Regions from separate parts of the Brevundimonas sp. 1080 genome, predicted to be linked through region 1. Evidence: predicted binding sites of a transcription regulator. Region 1 holds the regulator's gene; each other region holds the start of a gene.

Region 1 (4,360 bases):
GAATCCATCGCCACCGAACACGGTCATGACATGCTGGCCAACTTCCTCGAGATCGCCGGCGTAAAGCGCCTCGCGGCCGCCTGACCGTGGGCGACGGGTTCAAGCCGATCCTCGCCCGGCTGGTCGAGGGCCATCCCCTGACGTCGCAGCAGGCGCACGACTTCTTCGCCGCCTGCCTGCGCGGCGAGCCGACCCCGTCGCAGGTCGCCGCCGCCGTCACCGCCATGCGGATGCGCGGCGAGACCGTTGACGAAATCGCCGCCTTCGCGGGCGCGATGCGTGAAGCCGCGCTGACGCTGGATCATCCCTATGAGGTGATCGACACCTGCGGCACCGGGGGCGACGGTCAGCACACCTACAATATCTCGACTGCCGCAGCCCTGGTTCTGGCCGGAGCCGGTCTTAAGGTCGCCAAGCACGGCAATCGGGCGATGTCTTCGAAATCAGGCTCTTCCGACGTCTTGTCGATCCTGGGCGTGAACCTGATGGCGTCGCAGGCGCAGCAGAAGAAGGCGCTGGACGAGGCCGGTATCTGCTTTCTGTTCGCGCCGGCCTATCACGGGGCGATGCGTCATGTCGGACCGGTGCGAGCCGAGATTGGTTTTCGCACTGTCTTCAACCTGTTGGGCCCGCTTTCAAACCCGGCGTCTGCAAGGCGACAGGTCATGGGCGTCTATGATCCGCGCCTGCTGGAGCCGCTGGCCGAGGTGCTGGGCCGGCTTGGCGCCACCCGGGCCTGGACCGTTCACGGCCAAGGCCTGGACGAACTGGCGACTTCCGGCCCCACGGACGTCGCCGAATGGAAGGACGGCGCGGTTCGCCGCTTTCAGGTCACGCCTGAGGACGCCGGCCTGTCGCGCGCCTCTATCGCAGACATCCGTGGCGGCGACGCCGAAGAGAACGCCGTCGCCCTGCGCGCGCTTCTGGCCGGCGCGGCCGGACCCTACCGCGACATCGTGCTGCTGAACGCCGCCGCCGCCCTCGTCGTGTCCGATCGCGCGGTCGATCTGGCCGACGGCGCCGCGCTCGCCGCTGCCGCCATCGACGACGGTCGAGCCGCCGAGGCGCTGGATCGCCTGGCCCGCATCACCTCCACGCCGCTGGAAAGCGAAGAGCCCGCATGACCGACGTTTTGGACCGTATCGCCGCCTACAAGCGCGAGGACGTCGCCGCCCGCAAGGCGGCGACGTCAAAGGACGCGATCGAAGCCCTGGCCCGCGCCGCATCGACCCCGCGCGGCTTTCGCGCCGCCTTGGAACGCGTCGGAGAGGAAACCGGTCGTCCCGCCCTGATCGCCGAGATCAAAAAGGCCAGCCCGTCCAAGGGCCTGATCCGGCCCGATTTCGATCCGCCGGCCTTGGCCCGCGCCTATGAGGCCGGCGGCGCGGCCTGTCTGTCCGTGCTGACCGATGGCCCCAGCTTCGAGGGCGACGACGCCTATCTGGGCCAGGCTCGCGAGGCCGTCGCCCTGCCCTGCCTGCGCAAGGATTTCCTGGTCGATCCCTGGCAGGTCGCCGAAAGCCGCGCCCTTGGCGCCGACTGCATCCTGATCATCCTCGCCATGATCGATGACAGCCTGGCCGCTGAACTGCTGTCGGAAGCCGAACGCTTTGGCATGGACGCGCTCATCGAGACCCACGACGAGGAAGAAATGGCGCGCGCCTGTGCGCTCGGCGGCGATCTGGTTGGGGTCAACAATCGCTCGCTGCGCACGTTCGAGGTCGATCTGGAAACCACGGAGCGGCTGTCCATGCTCAGCCCCGTGCGCGCTCTGCTGGTCGCAGAGAGCGGCATCTTTACGCCCGACGACGTGGCGCGCGTCTCGGCTGCCCATGCCCAGGCGATCCTGGTCGGCGAGAGCCTGATGCGTCAGGCCGATGTCGAGGCGGCGACCCGTCAGTTACTGGCCGCCTGACCGACACGCGGCGGCAAGCCTCGCCGTTAAGTTGACATTAGCAAGGAACACTTACAGAACATCGACAAATGTTCACGGCCCGTTCCGATTCGTCGGCGGGCGCATGAGGGCCTGGCGATGCTCACGCGCAAACAGCACGAACTGCTGATGTTCATCCATGAACGCATCCAGGAGACCGGCGTCTCCCCTTCGTTCGACGAGATGAAGGAGGCGCTCGATCTGGCTTCCAAGTCCGGCATTCACCGGCTCATTACGGCGCTGGAGGAACGCGGCTTCATCCGCCGTCTCGCTCACCGCGCTCGCGCTTTGGAAGTCACGAAACTGCCCGAACAGGCGACGGCCGGCGCGCCGCGCGGTCGCGCCGGGTTCAAGCCCGACGTCATCGAGGGCGGCGGCGGTGTCAGACCTGCGGCTCCGATGGCGGCCAACGACACCCGCGAACTGCCGCTGATGGGCAAGATCGCCGCCGGCACGCCGATCGACGCGATCGAGCATGAAACCGCCCGCTATCCGGTTCCGGAATCGATGCTGGGTTCTGGCGAGCACTACCTGCTGGAGATCGAAGGCGACTCCATGATCGAAGCCGGTATCCTGAACGGCGACATGGTGGTGATCAAATCGACCGACAACGCCGCCTCCGGCGAGATCGTGGTGGCTTTGGTGGAGGGCGAGCAGGCGACGCTGAAGCGCCTTCGCAAGAAGGGGGCGTCGATCGCGCTGGAACCCGCCAACCGCAACTACGAGACCAAAATCTACGGCTCCGATCAGGTCGCCGTGCAGGGTAAGCTGGTCGGCCTCATGCGCCGGTATCACTGACCTCCGGATCGGACTGACGCGTCCAGGGGCGGTCGCCGCGAACGTCGGCCGTCCACACCGCGCGCCACCGGTTCGGTTCGCCCGAACTGTCGCGCCACAACTCCACCGCCCCGCCGCGCGCAAAGTCCACGCCGTCCAAAACAAGGCGATCCTGACAGGCGCTTGGAATTGAAGTGACGACGGCGCGGACGCTGACGACGGGGGCTGCGCGGCATAAGGCCTCAATCTGATCGGAGCTCGGCGACTTTCGCCCCCACCAGATCGCCACGGGCCCCGCCTCATGGGTGTCCGGTCGACAGGAGAAGCGGTCGCAGACCCAGCCCGTCTCCGACCGGTCCGTCATCGTCAGCCCCCGTCTTCGTGACCAGAGATCGACTGCAAATTCGCGCACGCCAGGCCGCACGACGACCGCCTGATCACGCTGAAAGGCGGCGTTGGTTCCGCCATCGCCAATCCAGAGGTCCGGCGTCGGTTCACGCGGCCAGATCAGGACGGCGGCTGCGAAGGGCAGTCCCAACCAGCGCAGGCGGCCCTGCCACAGACAGACGAACAATACGCCCAGAAAGGCGACCGGCAGGACATAGTTCGGCGCGCTGGCGACCGTTTTGACCGCGCCGGGCAATCCCGCCGTCCAGGCGCCGATGGCCAGCATCAGATCCACGCCCCATCCCGCAACCGCCAGGAACGGTCCCCCCAGCCCCAAGGGTTCCAGCGCTGCGCCCAAGGCCAGCGCGGGCATCAGGATGAAGTCCGCCACAGGCGACGTGCCGAGATTGGCGAGCAGTCCGTACATGGCGGTGCGGTTGAAATGCTGCATGGCGAACGGTGCCGTCGCCAATCCGGCGACGACGCTGGCCGCCACAGCCGCCGTGAGCCACCCGCCTAACCGTTGGACTGCCAAAATCGGCCAGGGCGCGGATATTTCGCGCGGGCGCTTCGGCCAGGCCTCGACCAAGGCGACCAAGGCCGCCGTCGCCGCGAACGACATCTGGAAGCCCGGCGTGACGATGGCTTCAGGCTGAATGGCCAAAACAATGAAGGCCGCGACGGCCAGCCCATGCATCGTCACCGCCTGTCGATCCAGCAGGATGGCCAGAAAGGCGATGGAGGCGGTGATGGCGGCCCGCTCGGCCGGGGGCGGCGCGCCCGAAACCACCAGATAGACCCCGACCGCCGTCAGGCCCGCCAAGGCCGCGACCTTTTTGCCGTGAACCCGCAGGGCCAACCAGGGCCAGGCCGCCACGCCCAGACGCACCGCGAAGAAGACGAACCCGCCGACGATGGCCATATGCAGCCCTGACACCGACAGGATGTGCGCCAGGCCGGAATCGCGCATCACGTCCATGTCCTCCTGACTGATCCAGGTTTCGTGACTGGTCGTCATGGCGGCGGCGATCCCGCCGGTCCGTTCGCCGAGTCTTGCCACGATCCGCTCGGCCAGTGCGAAGCGGGCGCCGTTGACCGCCATTTCAAGTCGAAGTCGCCACGGCGGCGCGGCAAGCTCGGCCCCACTCGTTTCGCCCAAGGCGAACGCCACGCCTCCCATGCCTTGGAAGAAGGCGTTCCGGCCGAAGTCGTAGGCGCCAGGGCTGGCCGGCGCAGGCGGCGGATTCAGAATGCCAAACAAGC
Region 2 (4,360 bases), on a different contig from region 1:
ACGTCGAGGAGCTGCTGAAGAAGCGCCTGTCACGCGGTCAGCTGACGCAGGAGAAGTATGACGCCCTGCTGGGTTCGGTCACGGCGACGACCGACTATGAGCTGATCAAGGGCTCGGACCTGGTCGTCGAGGCCGTGTTCGAGAACCGGGAGATCAAGGCTGACGTGACCAAGCGCGCCGAGGCGCAACTGGCCGAGGGCGCCGTCTTCGGCTCCAACACCTCGACCCTGCCGATCACCGGTCTGGCCGAGGCCTCGGTGCGGCCCGAGGACTTCATCGGCATCCACTTCTTCTCGCCCGTCGACAAGATGATGCTGGTCGAAATCATCCTGGGCGAAAAGACGGGTCAGGCCGCCATCGCCAAGGCGCTGGACTATGTGCTGAAGATCAAGAAGACCCCGATCGTCGTCAACGACAGCCGCGGCTTCTACACCTCGCGCTGCTTCTCCACCTTCCTGATGGAGGGCATGGCGATGCTGGAAGAGGGTTACGGCCCGGCCCTAATCGACAATGTCGGCCGCATGACCGGCATGCCGCGCGGCCCGCTGGAGATGCACGACGACGTCGCCCTGGACCTGTCCTACAAGATCGCCAAACAGACGGCGCTGGATCTCGGCGACAAATACGTCCCATCGGAAGGCGCCGACATCGTCGCCAAGATGGTCGAGGGCGGTCGCTTCGGTCGCAAGAACGGCAAGGGCTTTTACGATTATGACAGCAAGCCCAAGACGATCTGGAAGGGTCTGGGCGAACTGGCTCCGACAACCAAGGGCATCGACCAGCCGGAAGAGCCGACCGCCTTCGCTCAGATCGACGAGCTGAAGACGCGCCTGCTGTATCGTCAGGCCGTCGAAGTGGCCCGCTGCTGGGAAGAGGGCGTCATCGACGACCCGCGCGAAGCCGATCTGGGCGCCATCCTGGGCTGGGGCTTCGCGCCCTGGACCGGCGGCCCCATAAGCATGATCGACGGCATCGGTCTGGCCAAGTTCGTCGAGACCGCCGACCGTCTGGCCGCGACCTACGGCGACCGCTTCAAGGTCCCGCAGTTGCTGCGCGACATGGCGGCGAAGAACGAGACCTTCTACGGCAAGTTCGCCCCGGAGAAGGCCGCCGCCTGATCGGTTGCGGACATCCACAGAAGACGGAACGGGCGGCCTTGGGGTCGCCCGTTTTCGTTTGGCACCACTTTTTCTTTCTTCATTCCGGGCGCGCAGCGCACACCCGGAATGACGAAAGGGGAAGATGCTCCGCTATCAAAAGAAAGACCCGCTCGACACGAGGTCGAGCGGGTCGCTCCGCCGCCCTTCGCGGGGTCGGTGGCGGGTCGCTAGGGGCGACGGAGTAGCGGTGAAAAGACCGGACCGAGCCCGGGACAAACTCTGAAAGTCCGCCCAGTCACGGATGTTGGTGTTAGCCTTCCAGATCCTGGCCTTCGTCCGGCTCGGGCGTGCCCAGCAGTTCGTCGGCGATCTTGTTGGTCGAGGCGCGCACGGCCTTTTCGATCGAGGCCGCGATGTCGGGGTTCTGTTTCAGGAACTCGCGCACATTCTCGCGGCCCTGACCGATCCGGGTGGAGTCATAGCTGAACCAGCTGCCCGACTTTTCGATGATGCCGGCCTTAACGCCCAGGTCGATGACTTCGCCCAGCTTGGAGATGCCCTCGCCGTACATAATGTCGAAGATGACCTCGCGGAACGGCGGGGCGACCTTGTTCTTGACCACCTTGACCCGGGTGGTGTTGCCGACCACCTCGTCACGGTTCTTGATCGCGCCGGTGCGGCGGATATCCAGACGCACCGAGGCGTAGAACTTCAGCGCATTGCCGCCCGTCGTCGTCTCGGGCGAGCCGTACATGACGCCGATCTTGTGACGGATCTGGTTGATGAACAGCACAATGCATTTCGATTTGGAGATCGAGGCCGTCAACTTGCGCAGCGCCTGGCTCATCAAGCGTGCCTGAAGGCCCGGCAGGCTGTCGCCCATCTCGCCCTCGATCTCGGCGCGCGGCGTCAGGGCCGCGACGGAGTCGACGACCACAATATCGACGGCGCCCGACCGAACCAGCGTATCCACGATCTCCAGCGCCTGCTCGCCAGTGTCCGGCTGCGACACCAGAAGATCATCCAGATTGACGCCCAGCTTCTGGGCATAGACCGGGTCCAGCGCATGTTCGGCGTCGACGAAGGCGGCGACCCCGCCCTTCTTCTGCACTTCCGCGACGGTGTGCAGAGCCAAGGTCGTCTTGCCCGAGGATTCCGGGCCGAACACCTCGATCACCCGCCCGACCGGCAGGCCGCCGATGCCCAGCGCCATGTCCAGGCCCAGCGAGCCGGTCGAGACGCTGTCGATCTCGGCGACCACGCCCGCCTTGCCCAGTTTCATCACCGAACCCTTGCCGAAGGCGCGATCGATCTGCGCGATCGCCGCCTCCAGGGCGCGTTGCTTGTCGCCGTCGTCCTTGCCCACCAATTTGAGTGCCGCCTGTGAAGCCATTGCCTTCGTCTCCCTTGCCATGATTCCCGTCATTCAGCTTGGGAGAGACCCGCCTGGACCCGCCCCCGTTTCGTGAGGTCGACTATGTGCATGGTTTGTTCTGGTTCACAAGATGTTCTCATCGATCAAAACGAGAACATCCAAAACCTACGACCGTTTTTGACGCCAGCTAAAGCGGAAGGCGCAGGCTGAAGCTGGCGCCTTCGGGGTCGTAAGTCATGACCGCCGAGCCGTGCAGCGAGCGGTTGATGGTCGAATCGATCAGCACCGAACCGAAACCCTTGCGCTGAGGCGGCGACACCGCAGGCCCACCACTTTCCACCCAATCCAGCAGCAGATGGCCTTCCGCCACGGACCAGTCGATCCGCACACAGCCCGAGGCGTTCGACAGGGCGCCGTATTTGGCGGCGTTCACCGCCAGCTCGTGAAAGACCATCCCCATCCCCAACGTCTGTTGCGCGTTCAGATCGACGGCCGGACCGGTCAGGCGAACCTGTTCCTCGGCATAGGGGGCCAGTTCCTGAGCCAGCATGGCGCGCAGATCGACACGCTCCCAGTTCGCGGCCGTCAGCAGGTTCTGCGTATTGGACAGGGCCACCAGCCGCGCCTCGAACAGGGCGGTGAAGGTGGCGACGTCCGGCGTGCGCCGCGCCGTCTGATGGGCGATGGACTGCACCGTGGCCAGGGTGTTCTTCACCCGGTGATTCAGTTCGTTGATCAGCAGTCGCTGCAAGCGTTCGCTGTCGGCCAGGGCGGCGAAGGCTTCGCGGCGATCGGTGATGTCGGTGATGACGCCCGACATCTTAATCGGCCGGCCCGAACGACTGCGGATCAGGCGCCCGCGCAGATGGATCCAGCGACCCGAGGCCGGCAGACGCCATTCCTGATCATATTCGCCCTCTCCCGCCAAGGCGCGCTGCAGCGCCTGGCGATGCAACGGCAAATCCTCGGGCGACAGACGATCGCCGACCTCGGTTGCGCCAAGGCGGCAGGACGGATCAATGGACAGGATTTCGCGCGCGCGGTGCGACATCATCGTCGTCTTCATCGGCAGGGTCGCTTCCCAGAAGCCGACGCCGCCGGCGTCCACGGCCGCCAGAACATTGGCGCGTTGATCCACGATCGAGGCGCCCAGCGCGAGGAACAGCAGTGTCACCGCCCCGGTCGTCACCGCGACCGCCAGGACCACCGGCGACGCCCCGCCCTCCACCGGCCCTGCGTCAGCGATCGGGGTCAGGATCAGGGCCGCCATGCCGACATGGTGCATGGAGACGATGGCCAGACCCAGGATGACGGCGGCGACCGCGCGCCAGGCCAGGCTCCGCTCCTGGCGGGCCGCAATCAGGGCGGCGTAGGCGGCGGCGACCGCAACCAGCACCGACAGGGCGACCAGCACGGGCTGATAGCTCAGGACGGCGTTCATCCGCATCGCCGCCATCCCGACGTAGTGCATGGCGGCGACGGACCCGCCCATCAGCAGGGCCGCCGGCGCCAGTCGCAAGGGGCTGGCCTGCGCTGTCCCCGCCGTCAGGAAGGCCGCGGACGTGCCGGCCGTCGCCAGCAGGAAGGAGACCAGCGTCAGGCCGGGATCATAGAAGACGGGGCCTTCGGCCTCGAACCCCAGCATGGCGATGAAATGCATCGACCAGATGCTGACGCCCAAGGCCAGGGCGGCGACGCCCAGCCAACGCAACCGCGTCGCGCCGATCTGATCGCGGGTGCGGTTGAACAGATCCAGAGCCGTCCACGCGCCCAGGATCGCTATCGCCAGCGACAGGACGGTGAACGGATTGACGTGAAGATGGTGCAAATGCGCCGAGGCCCCGAGAAACAGCAGCGGTATGCTTAGCCCGGTTTCATCGCTCGG
Region 3 (4,360 bases), on a different contig from region 1:
GGGGATTTCGATCTCGCGCTCGCCAGTCAGGTATTTGCCGGTCAGGGACTTGGGATTGGCCATGACCTGGGCCGGCGTGCCCTCGGCGCACACCTGTCCCCCATGAACCCCGGCGGCCGGGCCCATGTCTATGACGTAGTCCGCGGTCAGGATGGCCTCTTCGTCATGCTCGACCACGATGACCGAGTTGCCGAGATCGCGCAGGCCCTTCAGGCTTTCCAGCAGGCGCGTGTTGTCGCGCTGGTGCAGGCCGATGGACGGCTCGTCCAGCACATAGAGGACGCCGGTCAGGCCCGAGCCGATCTGCGACGCCAGGCGAATGCGCTGGCTCTCGCCGCCCGACAGGGTGCCTGAGGATCGCGACAGGTTCAGATAGTCCAGGCCGACGTTGTTAAGGAACCGCAGACGGTCGCAGATTTCCTTCAAGATGCGCCGGGCGATCTCCATCTGCTTTTCGGTCAGGTTCTCTTCCAGCGTCGAGAACCACAGATAGGCCTTGGAGATCGACAAGGTCGAGATGTCGGCGATGTCCTCGCCGCCGACCTTGACCGCCAGGGCCTCGGGCTTCAGCCGCTTGCCGTGACACGCGTCGCAGGGCGTCTCGGACTGATAGCGAGCCAGTTCCTCGCGCACCCAGGCGCTGTCGGTCTCGCGCCAGCGGCGCTCCAGGTTCGGCAGCACGCCCTCGAACGGCTTGAAGACCTCGTATTTGCGGGCGTTATCGTCATAGACGAACTGGATCTTCTCGGACCCCGTGCCGTGCAGGATGGCCTTGTGCGCCTGGGCGGGCAGGTCGCGCCACGGCTTGTCCATCGAGAAGCCGTAGTGGAGGCTCAGAGACTGCAGGGTCTGGGTGTAGAGCGGCGACGGCCCACGCGCCCATGGCGCCACGGCGCCCTTGTGAAGGGTCTTGTCGCGGTCCGGGATCACCAGATCGGCGTCGAACGCCAGCTTGACCCCCAGACCGTCGCAGACCGGGCAGGCGCCAAAGGGATTGTTGAACGAGAACAGGCGCGGTTCGATCTCGCTGATCGTGAACCCCGACACCGGGCAGGCGAAGCGTTCGGAAAATAGGATGGAGCGCGGCGCCGTCTCACCTTCCGCGGTCAAGGCCCATTCGGCGTTGGCGATGCCATCGGCCAGACTTAGCGCCGTCTGCAAGCTGTCGGCGTAGCGCGCTTCCTGATCCGGTTTGGTGACGATCCGGTCCACGACAATGTCGATGTCGTGCTTGAACTTCTTGTCCAGGGTGGGCGCTTCGTCGATCGGATAGAACTGGCCGTCGATCTTCAGCCGCTGGAAGCCCTGCCGCTGCCACTCGGCGATTTCCTTCTTGTACTCGCCCTTGCGGCCGCGAACGACGGGGGCGAGCAGCAGGATACGCTCGCCATCGGGCAGGGCGACCAGCTTGTCGACCATCTGGCTAACGGTCTGGCTTTCGATGGGCAGGCCGGTCGCCGGCGAATAGGGCACCCCGACCCGCGCCCACAACAGACGCATATAGTCGTGGATTTCCGTCACCGTGCCGACGGTCGAGCGCGGGTTCTTGGAGGTTGTCTTCTGTTCGATGGAGATAGCCGGCGACAGGCCCTCGATCAGGTCCACGTCCGGCTTGCCCATCAGCTCCAGAAACTGGCGGGCGTAGGCCGACAGGCTCTCGACATAGCGGCGCTGGCCCTCGGCGTAGATGGTGTCGAACGCCAGCGAGGATTTGCCCGACCCCGACAGGCCGGTCATCACCACCAGCTGTTCACGCGGAATATCGAGATCCACGCCCTTGAGGTTATGCTCGCGGGCGCCGCGAACGCGGATGAAGTTGTGCTTTTCGGTCATGCTGTCCGGAGAACGCGGAGGAGGGCCGGCGGGTCCGGCGCGTCATCGCTATATGGGGACGAAAATAGGCGATCAGCAAGAACGTTATGGGAACATTTTTGTCTGTGTCTTTGGGTTGTGCGCCCGCTGATCGAAGCTAGACTGGCGTCTCCGAAGTGGGGGTTGGATTTGAAACAGTTTGCGGGCCTTTTGGCGGCAGCAGCCTTAGCCAGTTGCAACTTCAATGCGACGCTTCCTAAATCCGATCCTGCTTTGAATGCTGAAGCCAAGGCGACCTTTGCAGACCTCGTAGCGGGCCGAGAATCCGCCATTTTGGCGCGCTTGTCGTCCGCAAATAAGCCTGCAGACGTGAAGGCGCAAATCCCCATGCTCCGCAACATGATCGGTCACGACACGGCTCCCGAACCGACGGTGACCGGCTACCAAAGCATGACAAGTACGAGCGGCCGCTTCTATGTCGTGGGTCAAGATTATACCTATCCCGACCGAGTGGCTCACGTTCAGACAAACTTCGTCAAAGAGGGTGACGCATGGAAAGTTGCGGGATTCAATGTGAACGTGACGATGACTGGAGCCCCAGCTAAAGCGCCTGCCGCCTAAATTTTATTCCGGCATCCACGCCTGCGTGTGCCGCACGAAACGCTCGCCCTTGGCCAGAAGCACGCCGCTGGCGTTGGCGACGCCCAGTTCCAGGCTTTCGGCGATGCGGCGGGCGCGTTCAATGAAGTGGTAGGCGGCGATGGGCGGACACAGGGTGCGCGCGGTTTCGACGAACAGCTCCAGCCAGCGATCGAAATGCCGCGCATCGATGGGAAGAGGCAGATGTTTCGGCATCGGCCTGCCTTGATAGACACCGGTCGACAGGGCGACCGACGACTAGAAAAGCTTCATCTGCGCCAGGTGTGGCGCCCAGTCGGTGATACGGTCCGCGAAGATCGGGCCGATCAGGGCGTCGTCGCGGACGCGGGCGTAGAAGCCTTCGACCAGGGCGTCGATCATGGCCTCGTCGATACCTGTCTCGTCACGCAGGCGCTGGACGGCGGCTTCGCGCCGCGCGGCGGCGCCGGCGGGGTCGTCGATGCGAAAACGGGTTTGCATGACGGCTGGTCTAGCGGCCGCCGTCCTATTGGTCGAGAAAGTCGCCGGCGTTGAACGACAGGATGCAGATAGCGTCTCCGCCCGTCGCATCGGTCGAGCAGGAATCGACGCCGAACAGGTCGGCCTCGACCTTTGCGGTCGAGCGGAAGGTGCGGCCGTCACGCTGGAATGTCGATCCGATCTTCTCGCTCCAGGGAATCAAGGCTGTGGCGAAGGCGGCGGCCGGCGCACCCGTGCAAGTAAACAGGATATATTCTGCGCCGTCCCCGTTGTCCGCGCGGCGATAGGCGTCGGCTGCGGCGGCCTGCTCCAGGCAGGCGGCATAGAGCCGCGCGTTGGGCGTCGGCGCCTGGGTCGGCACGGCGCTGTAGTTTGGGGGTGATGGCGGCGCATTCGGCGCGGTGGCGCAGGCGGCGCAAGCGAGGGCGGAGACGAGGACGAGCGTGATGACTGGCTTCATGGGGGTCTCCTCAAGGCCAAGCTTCTCACGCGGCCGTGTTCGACGCCAGACTTGCGCATTGCGGGATTACGACCCATCCTCCCTGTTCTGACGCGTTTTGCAGAAGGTTTGACGATCATGATCATCGCATTGGCCACCGGTTCCGCCCTGTCCGCCATGCTGCTCGTGATCCTCAATGCCAATCAGCCCAAGCCGAAACGCGTCCCCGTCCGCACTCGCGACACTCGACAAGGTCGCCGCTAGGACGCCGGACGGCACCACCCTTTTCGACAATCTGAGCCTGACGTTCGGGCCTGAGCGCACCGGCGTCGTCGGTCGCAATGGCGCGGGCAAGAGCACGCTGTTGCGTCTGATTTCGGGCGAAGCCGCGCCGGCTGAGGGGGCTGTCGCGCGAGCTGGAACGATCGGCGTGCTGGATCAGCGTTATGAGCCGGCGCCAGACGAAACCGTCGCGCGAACCCTCGGTGTAGAATCTGCGCTGGCTGTTGTGGCGCGGGTTTTGGCGGGGCAGGGAACGGCCGAGGATTTGGCCGAGGCGGACTGGACGCTGGAGACGCGTCTTGACGAGGCCTTGCGAGAGATCGGGCTGCCAGACCTGGACCTCGAACGCCTGACGTGCAGTCTCAGCGGGGGCGAGCAGACGCGGTTGCGGCTGGCGGGTTTGAGGCTGGCCCAGCCCGATCTGATCCTGCTGGACGAGCCGACCAATCATCTGGATGCACAGGCGCGGGCGCTGGTCGCCGATGTCATCGCGCGTTGGGACGGCGGGGTCGTGGTGGTCAGCCATGATCGCAACCTGTTGCGCCGCATGGACCGAATCCTTGAGGTGTCGAGCTTGGGCGTCGCCAGCTATGGCGGCGGCTATGACGCCTATGTCGAGCGAAAAGCGCTGGAACGCGAGGCGGCGACGCGGGATCTGGCCGAAGCCCAACGCGAACTCACGCGTGTCGGCGCGGAGGCTCAACAACG

What was found. Region 1 encodes LexA, which represses DNA repair genes until DNA is damaged. Its sites were predicted from a motif close to ATGTTCNCNANNTGTTCT; they were not measured.
Region 2: recA (recombinase RecA) is a predicted target of LexA. The motif match lies at 2,595-2,612, and genes of this name have one in related genera.
Region 3: uvrA (excinuclease ABC subunit UvrA) is a predicted target of LexA. The motif match lies at 1,912-1,929, and genes of this name have one in related genera.

What each region holds. Positions count from the first base shown of each region.
Region 1 covers NZ_JBEPMW010000003.1:406,720-411,079, forward strand. The annotation lists gene ABIC32_RS12615 (anthranilate synthase component II) at 1-84, shown strand, start outside; gene trpD (anthranilate phosphoribosyltransferase) at 87-1,124, shown strand; gene trpC (indole-3-glycerol phosphate synthase TrpC) at 1,121-1,915, shown strand; gene lexA (transcriptional repressor LexA) at 2,033-2,731, shown strand; gene ABIC32_RS12635 (ComEC/Rec2 family competence protein) at 2,712-4,360, opposite strand, start outside.
Region 2 covers NZ_JBEPMW010000002.1:771,128-775,487, forward strand. The annotation lists gene ABIC32_RS09180 (3-hydroxyacyl-CoA dehydrogenase NAD-binding domain-containing protein) at 1-1,118, shown strand, start outside; gene recA (recombinase RecA) at 1,411-2,493, opposite strand; gene ABIC32_RS09190 (MHYT domain-containing protein) at 2,663-4,303, opposite strand.
Region 3 covers NZ_JBEPMW010000001.1:87,085-91,444, reverse strand. The annotation lists gene uvrA (excinuclease ABC subunit UvrA) at 1-1,833, opposite strand, end outside; gene ABIC32_RS00445 (hypothetical protein) at 1,996-2,433, shown strand; gene ABIC32_RS00440 (globin family protein) at 2,437-2,667, opposite strand; gene ABIC32_RS00435 (globin family protein) at 2,710-2,931, opposite strand; gene ABIC32_RS00430 (hypothetical protein) at 2,957-3,391, opposite strand; gene ABIC32_RS00425 (ABC-F family ATP-binding cassette domain-containing protein) at 3,567-4,360, shown strand, end outside.